DNA from 2 places in the Kribbella sp. NPDC050124 genome. Region 1 is predicted to be linked to the other one. Evidence: riboswitches for the same ligand, from Rfam matches in the RefSeq annotation. Region 1 holds a riboswitch; the other holds the start of a gene.
The links. A riboswitch is a leader RNA that binds a small molecule or an ion and turns the genes downstream of it on or off. The one in region 1 is predicted to bind glycine.

Region 1 (6,339 bases):
GACTGACGAGACACCGGACCCCAAGCCCGAGCCGAAGCCCGACGCCGAGCCCGCGGCCAAGCCCGAGGTCGAGCCTGAGGTGAAGGCCGAGGCCAAGCCCGAGGTGGAGGCCGAGGCCAAGCCCGAGGTGGAGGCCGAGGCCAAGCCCGAGGTGAAGCTCGAGGTGGAGGCCGAGGTGAAGGCCGAGCCGGTCGCGGAGCCGGAGCTGCCGGCCGAGCCGACGCCGATGCCGCAGCCGAAGAAGCCGCGGCCGCCGAACCTGGCCTGGCGCCGGCTGAAGGCCGGCTTCAAGCCGTCGCGCGGCCAGGCGATCGTCGCCGTCGTGCTCGCGCTGGTCGCCTGCATGGCGGTCGTCCAGGTCCGGGTGAACCGGGCCGACGACGGCTACCAGAACGCCCGCCGCGAGGACCTGATCGCGATCCTGGACGGCCTCGGCCAGAACACCCGCCGGCTGGAGAGCGAGATCGCCGAGCTGGAGGAGCGCAAGAACACCCTCGAGTCCAGCGCGGACAAGGCGCAGACCGCCCGCGAGCAGGCCGAGGCGCAGGTCCGGGTGCTCGGCATCCTGGCCGGCACCCTGCCGGCCCAGGGCCCGGGGGTACGGATCACGCTGAACGACCCCGAGGGCAAGATGACCTCCAGCAACCTGCTGGACGCGATCGAGGAGCTGCGCGACGCCGGGGCGGAGGCGATCCAGATCAACGGCTCGGTCCGGGTGGTGGCCAGCACCGACTTCGTCGACGACTCGCCCGGCATCCGGATCGACGGCCAGAAGGTCACCTCGCCGTACGTGATCGAGGCGATCGGCGAGTCGCACAACCTGGCCGAGGCGGCCAACTTCCCCGGTGGCCTGGTCAGTGAGGTGACCGGTCCGCAGGTGGGCGGAACGGCCGAGGTGAACGAGCTGCCGCAGGTGTCGATCACCGCCTTGCACGCGCCCGAGGAGCATCGTTACGCTCGCCCGGCGCCTAGCCCGACCAAGTAGCTGACGGACAGATCTGTACTTGAGCGAAAGAGGAACAAAGGTGTACCCCGAAGACCTGAAGTACACGGCCGAGCACGAGTGGGTGAAGGCCGACGGCGACGGACCGGTGCGGGTCGGCATCACCGACTTCGCGCAGGACGCTCTCGGCGACATCGTGTACGTGCAGCTGCCCGACGTCGGCAGCAAGGTGCGAGCCGGCGACGCCTGCGGCGAGCTGGAGTCGACCAAGAGTGTGAGCGACCTGTTCGCCCCGGTGAACGGCACCGTGACCGCGGTGAACGAGTCCCTGGCCGACCAGCCCGACCTGGTCAACACCGACCCGTACGGCGAGGGCTGGCTGCTCGACATCGAGGTCGAGGACGCCGAGGAGGTCGAGGCGCTGATGGACGCCGAGACCTACCAGGGCCAGCTCGACCAGAACTGAGTTCCACGGCCGCCGAGTGCCTGGGCACCGCCCGTCACCGGCTTGGCGGCTCCTGATAGGTTGGCCGGACCTCAACCGCTGGTAGAGGGTTGAGGTCCGGGTTGTGGCGTCCACACTTGTTCATACGGGGTCTATCGAAAACGTCGCCGGACCGCCGGCGATCGGGAGGATCACAGCATGCCGTTCTGCAACCAGTGCGGGCACGAGAACTCCGAGGGCAGCCGGTTCTGCTCGCAGTGCGGAGCGATGCTCCCTGGCGCGGACCGCCCGGCGGCAACCCCGGCAGCACCCGGCGTCACTCCCGGTGTCACCGACACCGCGATGCTCACCCCGATCGGCGTCGAGCCCGAGCCCGCCGGCACCGGTGAGCCGCTGTCGCCCGACGACGAGGCCGCGGTCGGCGCGCTGCCGGCCGGGTCCGCGCTGCTGATCGTCCAGCGCGGTCCGAACGCGGGCAGCCGGTTCCTGCTCGACGTCGACGTGGTCACCGCCGGCCGGCACCCGGACAGCGACATCTTCCTCGACGACGTGACCGTGTCGCGCCGGCACGCGGAGTTCCGCCGGGACGCGTACGGCGTGAAGGTCCGCGACGTCGGCAGCCTGAACGGCACCTACGTGAACCGCGACCGGATCGACGAGGTCCAGCTCAACAACGGCGACGAGGTCCAGATCGGCAAGTACCGGCTGGTCTACTACGCCAGTGGCCAAGCCTGAGCCGTCCGCCGAAGGCCCTGCTGAGGGCAGGGGGATCGGTGCGGTGCTGCAGCTGCTGCAGGCCGAGTTCGACGGTGTCACCATCTCCAAGATCCGCTTCCTGGAGGCCGAGGGGCTGGTGACACCTGCCCGGACCGCGTCGGGCTACCGCAAGTTCAGCGCCGCCGACGTCGACCGGCTGCGGTACGTACTGACCGCGCAGCGCGACCAGTACCTGCCGCTGCGCATCATCAAGGAGCACCTCGCCGCGATGGACCGCGGCCTCCGCCCGGCGGCCGTGGGCCCGCCGGTGGCCCCGAGCTCGCTGCCGGAGACCCCCGGGCTGCCGGCCGCCGAGGACTTCGGTGCCTACGGCACCGAGCTCAAGCTGACCCGGGACGAGCTGCGAGCGGCGGCCGGTGTCGAGGCCGAGCTGCTCGACCAGCTGGAGAACCACGGGCTGGTGGTGGCCCGCGGCAACCACTACGACGGCGACGCGATTCTGGTCGCCAAGCTGGCCGGCGAGTTCGCCGGCTACGGGATCGAGCCGCGGCACCTGCGCCTGTTCCGTACGGCGGCCGACCGCGAGGCCGGCCTGATCGAGCAGGTCACCGGGCCGCGCCGTACCGGCCAGACCGAGGAGCTTGCGGCGCTCGCCGTCCGGTTGCACGCGGCGCTGGTCCGCTCCCGCCTGCCTCGCTGAGCCTGACTTGTCCCCAGAGTTGTCCCCAGAGTTGTCCACTGTGTTATCCACCGGCGCACCCGTGGGACTGCCCGGGGCTGGCCCGCGGAGTAGGCTGAAGGTGTGCGCGAAGTCGACGTAATCGGAGTCCGGGTCGAGATGCCCTCGAGTCAGCCGATCGTGCTGCTCCGGGAGGTCGGGGGCGAGCGGTACCTGCCGATCTGGATCGGCGCGGCCGAGGCCAGCGCGATCGCTTTCGCCCAGCAGGGCATGGAACCACCCCGGCCACTGACGCACGACCTGTTCGCCGAGACCATCCGGGTGCTCGGGCACACCCTCAGCCAGGTCCGGATCGTGAACCTGACCGACGGCGTGTTCGAGGCGATCCTGGTGTTCGACGACAAGACCGAGATCTCCGCGCGGCCGTCGGACTCGATCGCGCTGGCGCTGCGCACCGGCACGCCGGTGTTCTGCGCCGAGGAGATCCTGGCCGAGGCCGGCATCCCGGTGCCGGAGAGTGAGACGGCCGGCGCCGACGAGGTGGAGGAGGAAGAAGAGGTCGAACGGTTCCGCGAGTTCCTCGACCAGGTGACCCCGGAAGACTTCGACAAGAGCTGACCTACTGACGAGTCAGCAGAGGCAGATTTGAACGGTCTGGTACAAGGCACGCAAGGTAACGATTGAGGTCAGGGTTGCGACACGCTCTCGGACCAGGGCGGTGATCGTTGACCCTCCCTGATCGGCGGCTTACCTTGAAGGAGTTGTGGGGTGTTGTCACTCCACGGATGTGACCCGTTCCAGTCGGTACCCAGGGAGGCTCAGGCGTGACACGCACCGGCGACACGGATCTGACGGCGCAGTCGACGTCCGAAGCGCACGCCGAGGCGGCCGCTGCCGCCGGCGTCCAGGGTCTGCTCTTCGACGACGACCTGCGGCCGATGCCGGAGGACGTCGGGTTCCGCGGGCCGACGGCCTGCGCCGCGGCCGGGATCACCTACCGTCAGCTCGACTACTGGGCCCGCACCGGCCTGGTCTCCCCGTCGGTTCGCCCGGCGACCGGCTCGGGCACGCAACGGCTGTACGGGTTCCGCGACGTCTTGTTGCTGAAAGTGATCAAGCGCCTCCTGGACGCCGGGATCTCGCTGCAGCAGATCCGGACCGCGATCGCGCACCTGAGCAAGCGCGGCATCGACGACCTGACCCAGATCACCCTGATGAGCGACGGCGCCTCGGTCTACATGTGCACCTCGCCGGACGAGGTGATCGATCTGCTGGCCGGCGGCCAGGGTGTGTTCGGGATCGCGCTCGGCGGCGTCTGGCGTGAGGTCGAGGGCTCGCTGTCCGAGCTCCCGACCGAGCGCGCCGACGGTCACGACGACGGCGACCAGCACGCGAACGACGAGCTCGCCGCCCGCCGCCGCGCCCGGATGACCGGCTGACCGACCCTGACCACAGAGCGCCCACTCACCGCGCGGTGTGTGGGCGACTTTGTTGTCACCCCCGGCCGCGGTCGCGTCTGCGCGCGGAGGCTGGTGACCGAAGTGTTCGGCGATTCCTGGTAGCCTCGGGACAGCCGTACACAGCACTCGGGAGAGACCCGTTGATCCGGGCGCCGAAGGGGCAATTCCTCCCCGGAACCTCTCAGGCCCATGGACCGAGTGCCACAGGCGACTCTGGAGCGCGCACCGGGCGTGACAGAGGGGGAGGCCACCGGCAGCACTGTCAGCAACGGAGCCTCTAGTGAACGACACGCCACAGGTCTCGGCCGCCTTCGCCGACCGTCACATCGGACCGCGCCCGGACGAGGTCGCGCGAATGGTCCAGCTTCTCGGGTACGACGACGTCGACGCGCTCGTGGACGCCGCCGTCCCGGCGTCGATCCGGTCCGCCGAGGCGCTCCGGCTCCCCGACCCGGCCTCCGAGGTCGACGCGCTGCACGAGCTGCGCGGGCTCGCGGCGCGCAACAACGTCGCCACCTCGATGATCGGCCAGGGGTACTACGGCACCTTCACCCCATCCGTCATCGTCCGCCGTCTGGTCGAGAACCCGGCCTGGTACACGGCCTACACGCCGTACCAGCCGGAGATCTCCCAGGGCCGGCTCGAGGCGCTGCTGAACTTCCAGACCGTGGTCTCCGACCTGACCGGGCTGCCGACCGCGAACGCGTCGCTGCTCGACGAGGGCACCGCGGCCGCCGAGGCGATGACGCTGGCGCACCGGTCCAACAAGAAGAGCAAGTCCGACCGGTTCCTGGTCGACGCGGACTGCTTCGCTCAGACCATCGCAGTAGTGCAGACCCGGGCCGAGGCGCTCGGCATCGAGGTCGTGGTCGCCGACACCACCGACGGCCTGCCCGAGGGTGACTTCTTCGGCTTCCTGGTGCAGTACCCGGGCGCCGGCGGACTCGTCCGCGACCTCAAGCCGCTGGTCGAAGCCGCGCACGAGCGCGACACCCTGGTCGCGGTCGCGTCCGACCTGCTCGCGCTGACGCTGCTCGAGGCGCCGGGTGAGGCCGGTGCCGACATCGTGATCGGGTCGTCGCAGCGCTTCGGCGTACCGCTGTTCTACGGTGGTCCGCACGCCGGCTTCATGTCCGTCCGCTCCGGTCTCGAGCGGTCGTTGCCGGGTCGCCTTGTCGGGGTGTCGGTCGACGCCGACGGCGCACCGGCGTACCGGCTGGCGCTGCAGACCCGCGAGCAGCACATCCGCCGCGAGAAGGCGACCTCGAACATCTGTACGGCGCAGGTCCTGCTGGCCGTGGTCGCGTCGATGTACGCCGTCTACCACGGGCCGGACGGCCTGAAGTCGATCGCCGCGCGCGTCCACGACTACGCCGGCAAGCTGGCCGCCTCCCTGCGCGCCGGTGGCGTGGAGGTTGTGCACGACAACTTCTTCGACACCGTGCTGGCCCGGGTCCCGGGTCGCGCCGCGGACGTGGTCGACGCCGCCCGGCAGAACGGGATCTGGCTGCGGCTCGTCGACGCCGACCACGTCGGCATCTCCTGCGACGAGAAGACCGACGCCCACGCGCTCCGGTCGGTCTGTGACGCCTTCGACCTGCGGTACGACGGCGCGCTCTCGGCGACCGCGTTGCCCGAGGCGGTGCGCCGTACGTCGGACTACCTGACGCACCCGGTCTTCAACACACACCGGTCCGAGACCGCGATGCTGCGGTACCTGCGCAAGCTGTCGGACTACGACTACGCGCTGGACCGCGGGATGATCCCGCTCGGCTCGTGCACGATGAAGCTCAACGCGACCACCGAGATGGAGCCGGTCACCTGGCCGGAGTTCGCCGACCTGCACCCGTTCGCGCCGGTCGAGGACGCGGCCGGGTACGTGAAGCTGATCGGCCAGCTGGAGCGCTGGCTGGCCGAGGTGACCGGCTACGCGAAGGTGTCGATCCAGCCGAACGCCGGCTCCCAGGGTGAGCTGGCCGGCCTGCTCGCGATCCGCGGCTACCACCGGGCGAACGGCGACCAGGACCGCAACGTCTGCCTGATCCCGGCCAGCGCGCACGGGACCAATGCCGCCTCCGCGGTGATGGCCGGTATG
Region 2 (6,339 bases), on a different contig from region 1:
ATGCCCGATCAGAGCCCGAGCTTGTCGAGGATTGCGGTGAGGACTCCGCCTAGCGTCGGCGGGTCCGGGTCCTCGGGGTCGTTCGGCGTGGTCGGTGGGTCCGTGGGGGTTGTGGGCGGCGGGTCGTTCGTGGTCGGCGGCTGGGTGGGCTGCGTCGTGGGGTTGCCGGTCGTCGTGGTGGTGGTGGGCTTCGGCGGCAGCTTGGTGGCCGGCGGTTGGGTCGACTCCTGGTGGTCAACCAGTTCCGGAGTCGGCTTCGGCGTCAGGCCTGGAGTGGCAGGTTGCTGACCGTCGGTCGGGACGCCGACCGGCGCCGTTGTCGTTGTCGAGGGCAACGGCGGGGTCTCGCCGGGAGTCGGCGGCTGCGTCGGGACCGGTGTCTCGGAGCCGCGCGGGACGGTCGGGCCGCTGGTCGGGATCCGGGTCGGCTCGAGGCCGGCGACCGGGTTGGCCGGTTCCGGGCCGCCGCCTGGGAGGGGCAGGAAGGCGGCGCCGATCCGGGGACCGCCGAGCAGGGCGATCAGCACCAGGACGGCATACAGGAGCAGTAGCCCGCCTGCCGCGAACCGGGCCTGGCGCAGCCGCTGACGGTTCTGCCAGGGCGGACGGGCGATCGCGGCAGAAGTCGGTCTCACAAGTCCCGCAGGTTATCGGCTGATCCAGCGCTTGAAACAGCCCTTGGAAGAAATTCCACGCTAGATCGCAATGATTGGGCATTTCCGTTCCGTTACGCATTCGTAGAATTGCAGTGAGTTAGCTGATGACGCGCCAATCGACCGGACAGCCCGGCATCTCGTGTGGAAGCCTGCTCTCATGTCTGCACTGGTGCTGCTGCACGGCCTCGGAGCCAACGGCCGGGTCTGGGACGCCTGGCCGCAACCGCGGTTCGCCCCCGACCTGCCCGGACACGGCTCGGCCGCCGCGCTGCCGTCGTACACCTTCGGCTCGATGGCCGCCGCGGTCGCCGAGACCCTCCCGGTACGGCGTGGCGTCGTCATCGTCGGCCACTCACTCGGCGGCGTGATCGCCCTCGAACTGGCGAGCGGCCGGTACGGCATCGACGTCGATCGGGTCGTCGCGGTCGGCGTGAAGGTCGCCTGGTCCGACGACGATCTGGGCCGGGCGGCCGCGCTGGCGCAGAAGCCGATCGCGTGGTTCGACACCCGGGAGGACGCGGCCGCGCGGTTCCTCAAGGTCTCCGGGCTGCAGGGACTGGCCGACCCGAGCGACCCGGTGGTCGAGCACGGCCTGGCCGAGGTCGATGGACGCTGGCGACTGGCCATGGACCCCGGCACGTTCGGCGTCGGCGCCCCGGACATGCCGAAACTCATCGCGGACTGCAAGGCCGACCTCGTGCTGGCCCGCGGCGAGCACGACCCGATGAACACCGACGACCAGCTCCGCGCCCTGCACGACCAGGTCGTCGTCTACCCGGGACTCGGGCACAACGCCCACGTCGAGGACGCGGATCTGCTCAGCACTCGATGACGTTGACGGCCAGGCCGCCGCGGGACGTCTCCTTGTACTTGATCTTCATGTCGGCGCCGGTCTCGCGCATCGTCTTGATCACCTTGTCCAGGGTGACGACGTGCACCCCGTCGCCGTGCATGGCCATCCGGGCCGCGTTGATCGCCTTCACCGAGGCCATCGCGTTGCGCTCGATACACGGGATCTGCACCAGCCCGCCGACCGGGTCGCAGGTCAGGCCGAGGTTGTGCTCCATGGCGATCTCAGCCGCGTTCTCGACCTGGAGCGGCGTGCCGCCGAGCACCTCGCACAAGCCGGCCGCGGCCATCGAGCAGGCCGAGCCGACCTCGCCCTGGCAACCGACCTCGGCGCCGGAGATCGAGGCGTTCTCCTTGTACAGCACCCCGATCGCGCCGGCAGTCAGCAGGAACCGGACGGCGCCGTCGTCGGTCGCCCCCGGCACGAACCGCCGGTAATAGTGCAGAACGGCGGGGATGATGCCGGCAGCACCGTTCGTCGGCGCGGTGACGATCCGGCCGCCGGACGCGTTCTGCTCGTTCACCGCGAGTGCGAACAGGTTGACCCAGTCCATCACCTTGAGCGGATCCACGGACCACGGATCCCGGGACAGCTTCTGGTGCAGCGCGTGCGCCCGCCGCGGCACCTTCAGGCCACCGGGCAGGATCCCCTCGGTCTCGCAGCCCTCGCGGACACAGTCCTGCATCACCTGCCAGATCCGCAGCAGGCCGTCGTGGATCTCGCCCTCGGTCCGCCAGGCCAACTCGTTCGCGAGCATCACCTCGCTGATCGACAGCTGCGACTCACGGCAGCGGTCGAGCAGTTCGGCGCCGGTGGTGAAGTGGTACTTCAGCGACGTGGTGTCCGCCACGATCCGGTCCCCGGCGGCCGCGTTCTCGTCGACCACGAAGCCGCCGCCGACCGAGTAGTACGTCCGTTCCCGCAGTACGTCGCCGTCCGCCGTACGGGCCGTGAACATCATCCCGTTGGGGTGGTACGGCAGCGCCTTGCGCCGGTGCATGGTCAGGTCGGTGTTCTCGTCGAAACCGATCTCGTGCACGCCGGCGAGCAGCAGCCTGCCGCGCTCGCGGATCGTCTCGACCCGGGCGTCGACGGAGTGCGTGATCACAGTCTCGGGGTCCGCGCCCTCGAGTCCGAGCAGCACGGCCTTGTTGCTGCCGTGGCCGTGGCCGGTCGCGCCGAGTGAGCCGAAGAGCTGGGCCTCGACTCTCGCCGTCCGGGCCAGCAGCCCGTCGTCGGCGAGGCCGAGTGCGAAGGTACGGGCGGCGCGCATCGGACCCACCGTGTGGGAGCTCGACGGGCCGATCCCGATACTGAACAGATCGAAGACGCTGATCGCCATCGTGTGGAGGTTCCTTCCGGTCGCCGTTGACCGTTGGTGTCCTCCCCGCTCTGTTGGGCCGATGCCTTCCAGAGGTGCCTCGCCCGTGCGGTGAAGGTGCCTGAGAGATTCTTGGGGAGAGTTGCTCCTACGGCGCCCAAGTCGTGCTTGGGACTCTCCCGCACGGGTTCATGCGGCTGTTGAGTTGACTGACGTCCGTGACGGTACGGCGGCCTCACCGCCGACGTCAATCCGGCCCGTGCGGACCGCCCAGATCTCGAAGAACCAGGTGAACAGTGGGGGAACGCTCGCTGCCAGCGCGGCCAGGGTGACCGGCCAGGACCAGCGCAGCGGGCCACGCACGACCAGCACGGTGAGCACGTAGACGATGAAGATGCCGCCGTGGATCGGGCCGAAGATCTTCACCCCGAGCTCGTTGTCGGACAGCACGTACTTGAACAACATCCCGATCAGCAGTCCGGTCCAGGAGACCGCTTCCGCGATCGCGACCCACCGGAACCACACCGCGTGCTTTGTACTCATCAGCGACCGACCCTAACAAGTCCCCCAAGGCGCGCCCGGGGTCGGCCGAGGGGTCGTCCCCGATGTGGTCGAGCAAGCGGTTGCCGAGGATCGAGGGAGTTTCCGCAGGCAGGAGATCTCCCGTATGAGATTGAGACAACGCGCCCTTGCGTCCGCAGTGGCGTTGGGTGTCGCGACCGCCGGACTCGTGACGCTTCCGGTGTCGGCAACCGAGGCGAAGACCCAGTTGCAGTGGACCGACTGCAAGCCGGAAGGCAACGACAAACCGGAGGTGGTGAAGGGCTCGCAGTGCGCAACCCTCCAGGTCCCGGTCGACTGGCGGGACCCGGACGGACCCACGTTCGGTCTCGCGGTCGCCCGCCGTACGGCGAAGAACCCGAGCGACCGCGTCGGCGTGCTGATGTGGGGCCCAGGAGGTCCCGGTGACTCCGGTGTCGACCGGGTCAAGACCGGGATGAGCCGGTTCAGTCAGCGGGTGCAGGACCGGTTCGACGTCGTCAGCTTCGATCCGCGCGGCATCTCCCGGAGCAACCCGGTGAAGTGCTCGGCCGCCCTGCTGGCCAAGCAGCCGTCGCCGATCATCAAGAACCAGGCCGAGTTCGCCGCGACGATCCGCTACAACCGCGATCTGGCCGCTGACTGCCGGTCCAACACCGGGCCGGTCTTCGACCACCTCGACACCTGGCAGACGCTTCGGGACGTGGACGCGCTTCGCGCCGCGCTGGGTGAGTCGGCGATCTCCTTCCACGGCAGCTCGTACGGGACGCTGCTCGGGGCGCAGTACGCCGAGACGTACCCGAAGCGGGTCCGGGCGATGGTCGTGGAGAGCGTGGTCGACCACAGTGCCGACTCCGCGAAGTCGTTCCTCGACTCGCAGGCATGGGCGGCTCAGGACTCGTTCGACGAGTTCGTGAAGTGGTGCCAGGGTGCAACGACCTGCGCGCTGCACGGTCGGGACGTCCACGCGTTGTGGGTGGATCTGCTGGCTCGGGCCGATCGCGGCGAGGTGCCCGATCCGCAAAGGCCGACGCTGCCGATCACGCCGTACTGGCTGAGCTTCAACGTGTTCCGCGCGCTCTACGGACCGCGGTGGACCGACCTGGCGACCATGCTGAAGACGCTCGACGCCAGCGCGCCGCCGACCGGGCAGCCGCCGGTCCCGACCGGCCTGGCCTCGAACACGCTCGCGGTGTTCTGCCAGGACTGGAACCTGCCGGTCCGCAACTACCAGGAGTACGCCGGTCTGCTCGCACGACTGGCCCGGGACAACCCGGACATGCGGTACCCCGGCCAGCTGATGGCCGTCTCGAGGTGCCTCGGCCTGCCGGCGGCGGACAACCCGCAGCACCGGCTGAAGGTCCGCGACCTGGCCGACCCGATCCTGCTGATCAACGCGCGCCACGACCCGGCCACGGGCTACAACTGGGCGCGCAGCGTGGAACGCCAGCTCGGCCGGTACGGCGTTCTGCTCACCTACGAGGGCTGGGGGCACGGCAGCTACAACAGCAGCCCGTGCATGCAGGACACCGTCGACGCCTACCTGCTCACGCTCGACGCCCCGAAGCGCGGGACCAGCTGCCCCGCCGTACCGCCGGCGTAGGTACTGCCCCGGGCAGGCATCTCCCAACCAGACGCCTGCCCGGGAGTCGTCAGACCGGTACTCCGGTCACCTCGAGCACGCGGTCGAGGTGGTCGCCGCGGACCATCCGGCCCGACAGCAAGCGGAGCTCGGCGCAGGCGGTCTCGAGTGCCTGCGGCTGGGATCGGCAGTTGTCGACGTACCAGAACGGGTCGTCGGGCTGCGGATCGTCGGCGTCGTCGATGTCGGCGTACCAATGCCGGTCGCCGCAGTGCACCACGCGCACGCGCAGGTTCATGTCACTACCCCCGTGTCCCCAGGAAATCCGGAGTCCCCCCGGGCTCCAGTTGGCCGGCTCGGCCCCGGCGCGTGGTCGCGGCCCCCCACTGCCACGCGCCGGGCCGAGTTCGACCCTCCCCCGCTCGCTACATCGTTGCCGACGGCCTCGGTGTTACTGCTTGTGACGAATAATTTTGGGTGATTCCGCGGCTACCGCGCGTTCAGGTCGTGTCTGACGGTCCAGCGCCGTCGCGAGCAGGTGCTCGGTGCGGTAGCTCGGCGTGCTGGAGTGAAGGCCTCGATGTGGTTTCATCGTGGCCTTTGCTCCAGTGCGGCGAGATGCCGTGCCGAGTGCCGCGCAGTAGGCGCTGGACCGTCAGACACGGCCTAGGTGCGACTGGGTCCAGTTTTCGAGCCCGTCGGCGGTGATCGGGAGGTCGGCGGTGAGGATCTCGAGGCGGTCGGAGTGCACCACCACGTTGTCCTCGATCCGGATCCCGATCCCGCGCAGCTCCGGCGGCACGGTCTCGTCGTGCGGGTGGAAGTACAGCCCCGGCTCGACCGCCAGCGCCATCCCGGCCTCGATCTCGCCGGCGAAGTAGGCCTCCGGCCGGGACGCGTCACAGTCGTGCACGTCCAGGCCGATGTAGTGCCCGGTGCCGCAGACGATGTACCGGCGGTGCTGCTGGCCGTCCGGGCCGAGCAACTCGTCCAGGGACACGTCCAGGAGGCCCCAATCCCGCAGCCCTTCGGCCAGCGTGCGCAGTGCAGCGTACTGGAAGGCCCGGTACGGCGCTCCGACCTTGACGGCCTCAAGTGACGCCAGTTGCGCCTTGTGCACGAGGTCGTACACCTGGCGCTGGGCGTCGGTGAACTCGCCCGTCGCCGGGAAGGTCCGGGTCACGTCGGCGGTGTAGAGCGTCCGGGTTTCGACACCGGCGTCGAGCAGGATCACGTCGCCCTCGTTCACCGGGCCGTCGTTGCGGACCCAGTGCAGCACCGGCGCATGCTTGCCAGCAGCAACGATCGAGGCGTACCCGACGCCGTTGCCGGCGGTCCGCGCGCGCCGGTCGAAGGTGCCCTGCAGCCACCGCTCACCGCCGCCGCGGAT

Region 2: it holds a riboswitch for glycine, as region 1 does, so the genes downstream of both, ACIBL3_RS35780 (L-serine ammonia-lyase) here and gcvP (aminomethyl-transferring glycine dehydrogenase) in region 1, are expected to answer to the same signal.

What each region holds. Positions count from the first base shown of each region.
Region 1 is NZ_JBITJU010000002.1:406,202-412,540, forward strand. Features, by position in the region: gene ACIBL3_RS08800 (DUF881 domain-containing protein) at 1-985, shown strand, start outside; gene gcvH (glycine cleavage system protein GcvH) at 1,026-1,409, shown strand; gene ACIBL3_RS08810 (FHA domain-containing protein) at 1,587-2,123, shown strand; gene ACIBL3_RS08815 (MerR family transcriptional regulator) at 2,110-2,805, shown strand; gene ACIBL3_RS08820 (bifunctional nuclease family protein) at 2,908-3,402, shown strand; gene ACIBL3_RS08825 (MerR family transcriptional regulator) at 3,609-4,223, shown strand; glycine riboswitch at 4,362-4,451, shown strand; gene gcvP (aminomethyl-transferring glycine dehydrogenase) at 4,600-6,339, shown strand, end outside.
Region 2 is NZ_JBITJU010000022.1:28,558-34,896, reverse strand. Features, by position in the region: gene ACIBL3_RS35790 (hypothetical protein) at 9-635, opposite strand; gene ACIBL3_RS35785 (alpha/beta fold hydrolase) at 814-1,488, shown strand; gene ACIBL3_RS35780 (L-serine ammonia-lyase) at 1,475-2,848, opposite strand; glycine riboswitch at 2,927-3,019, opposite strand; gene ACIBL3_RS35775 (DUF3817 domain-containing protein) at 3,017-3,370, opposite strand; gene ACIBL3_RS35770 (alpha/beta hydrolase) at 3,495-4,970, shown strand; gene ACIBL3_RS35765 (hypothetical protein) at 5,020-5,247, opposite strand; gene ACIBL3_RS35760 (aminopeptidase P family protein) at 5,605-6,339, opposite strand, start outside.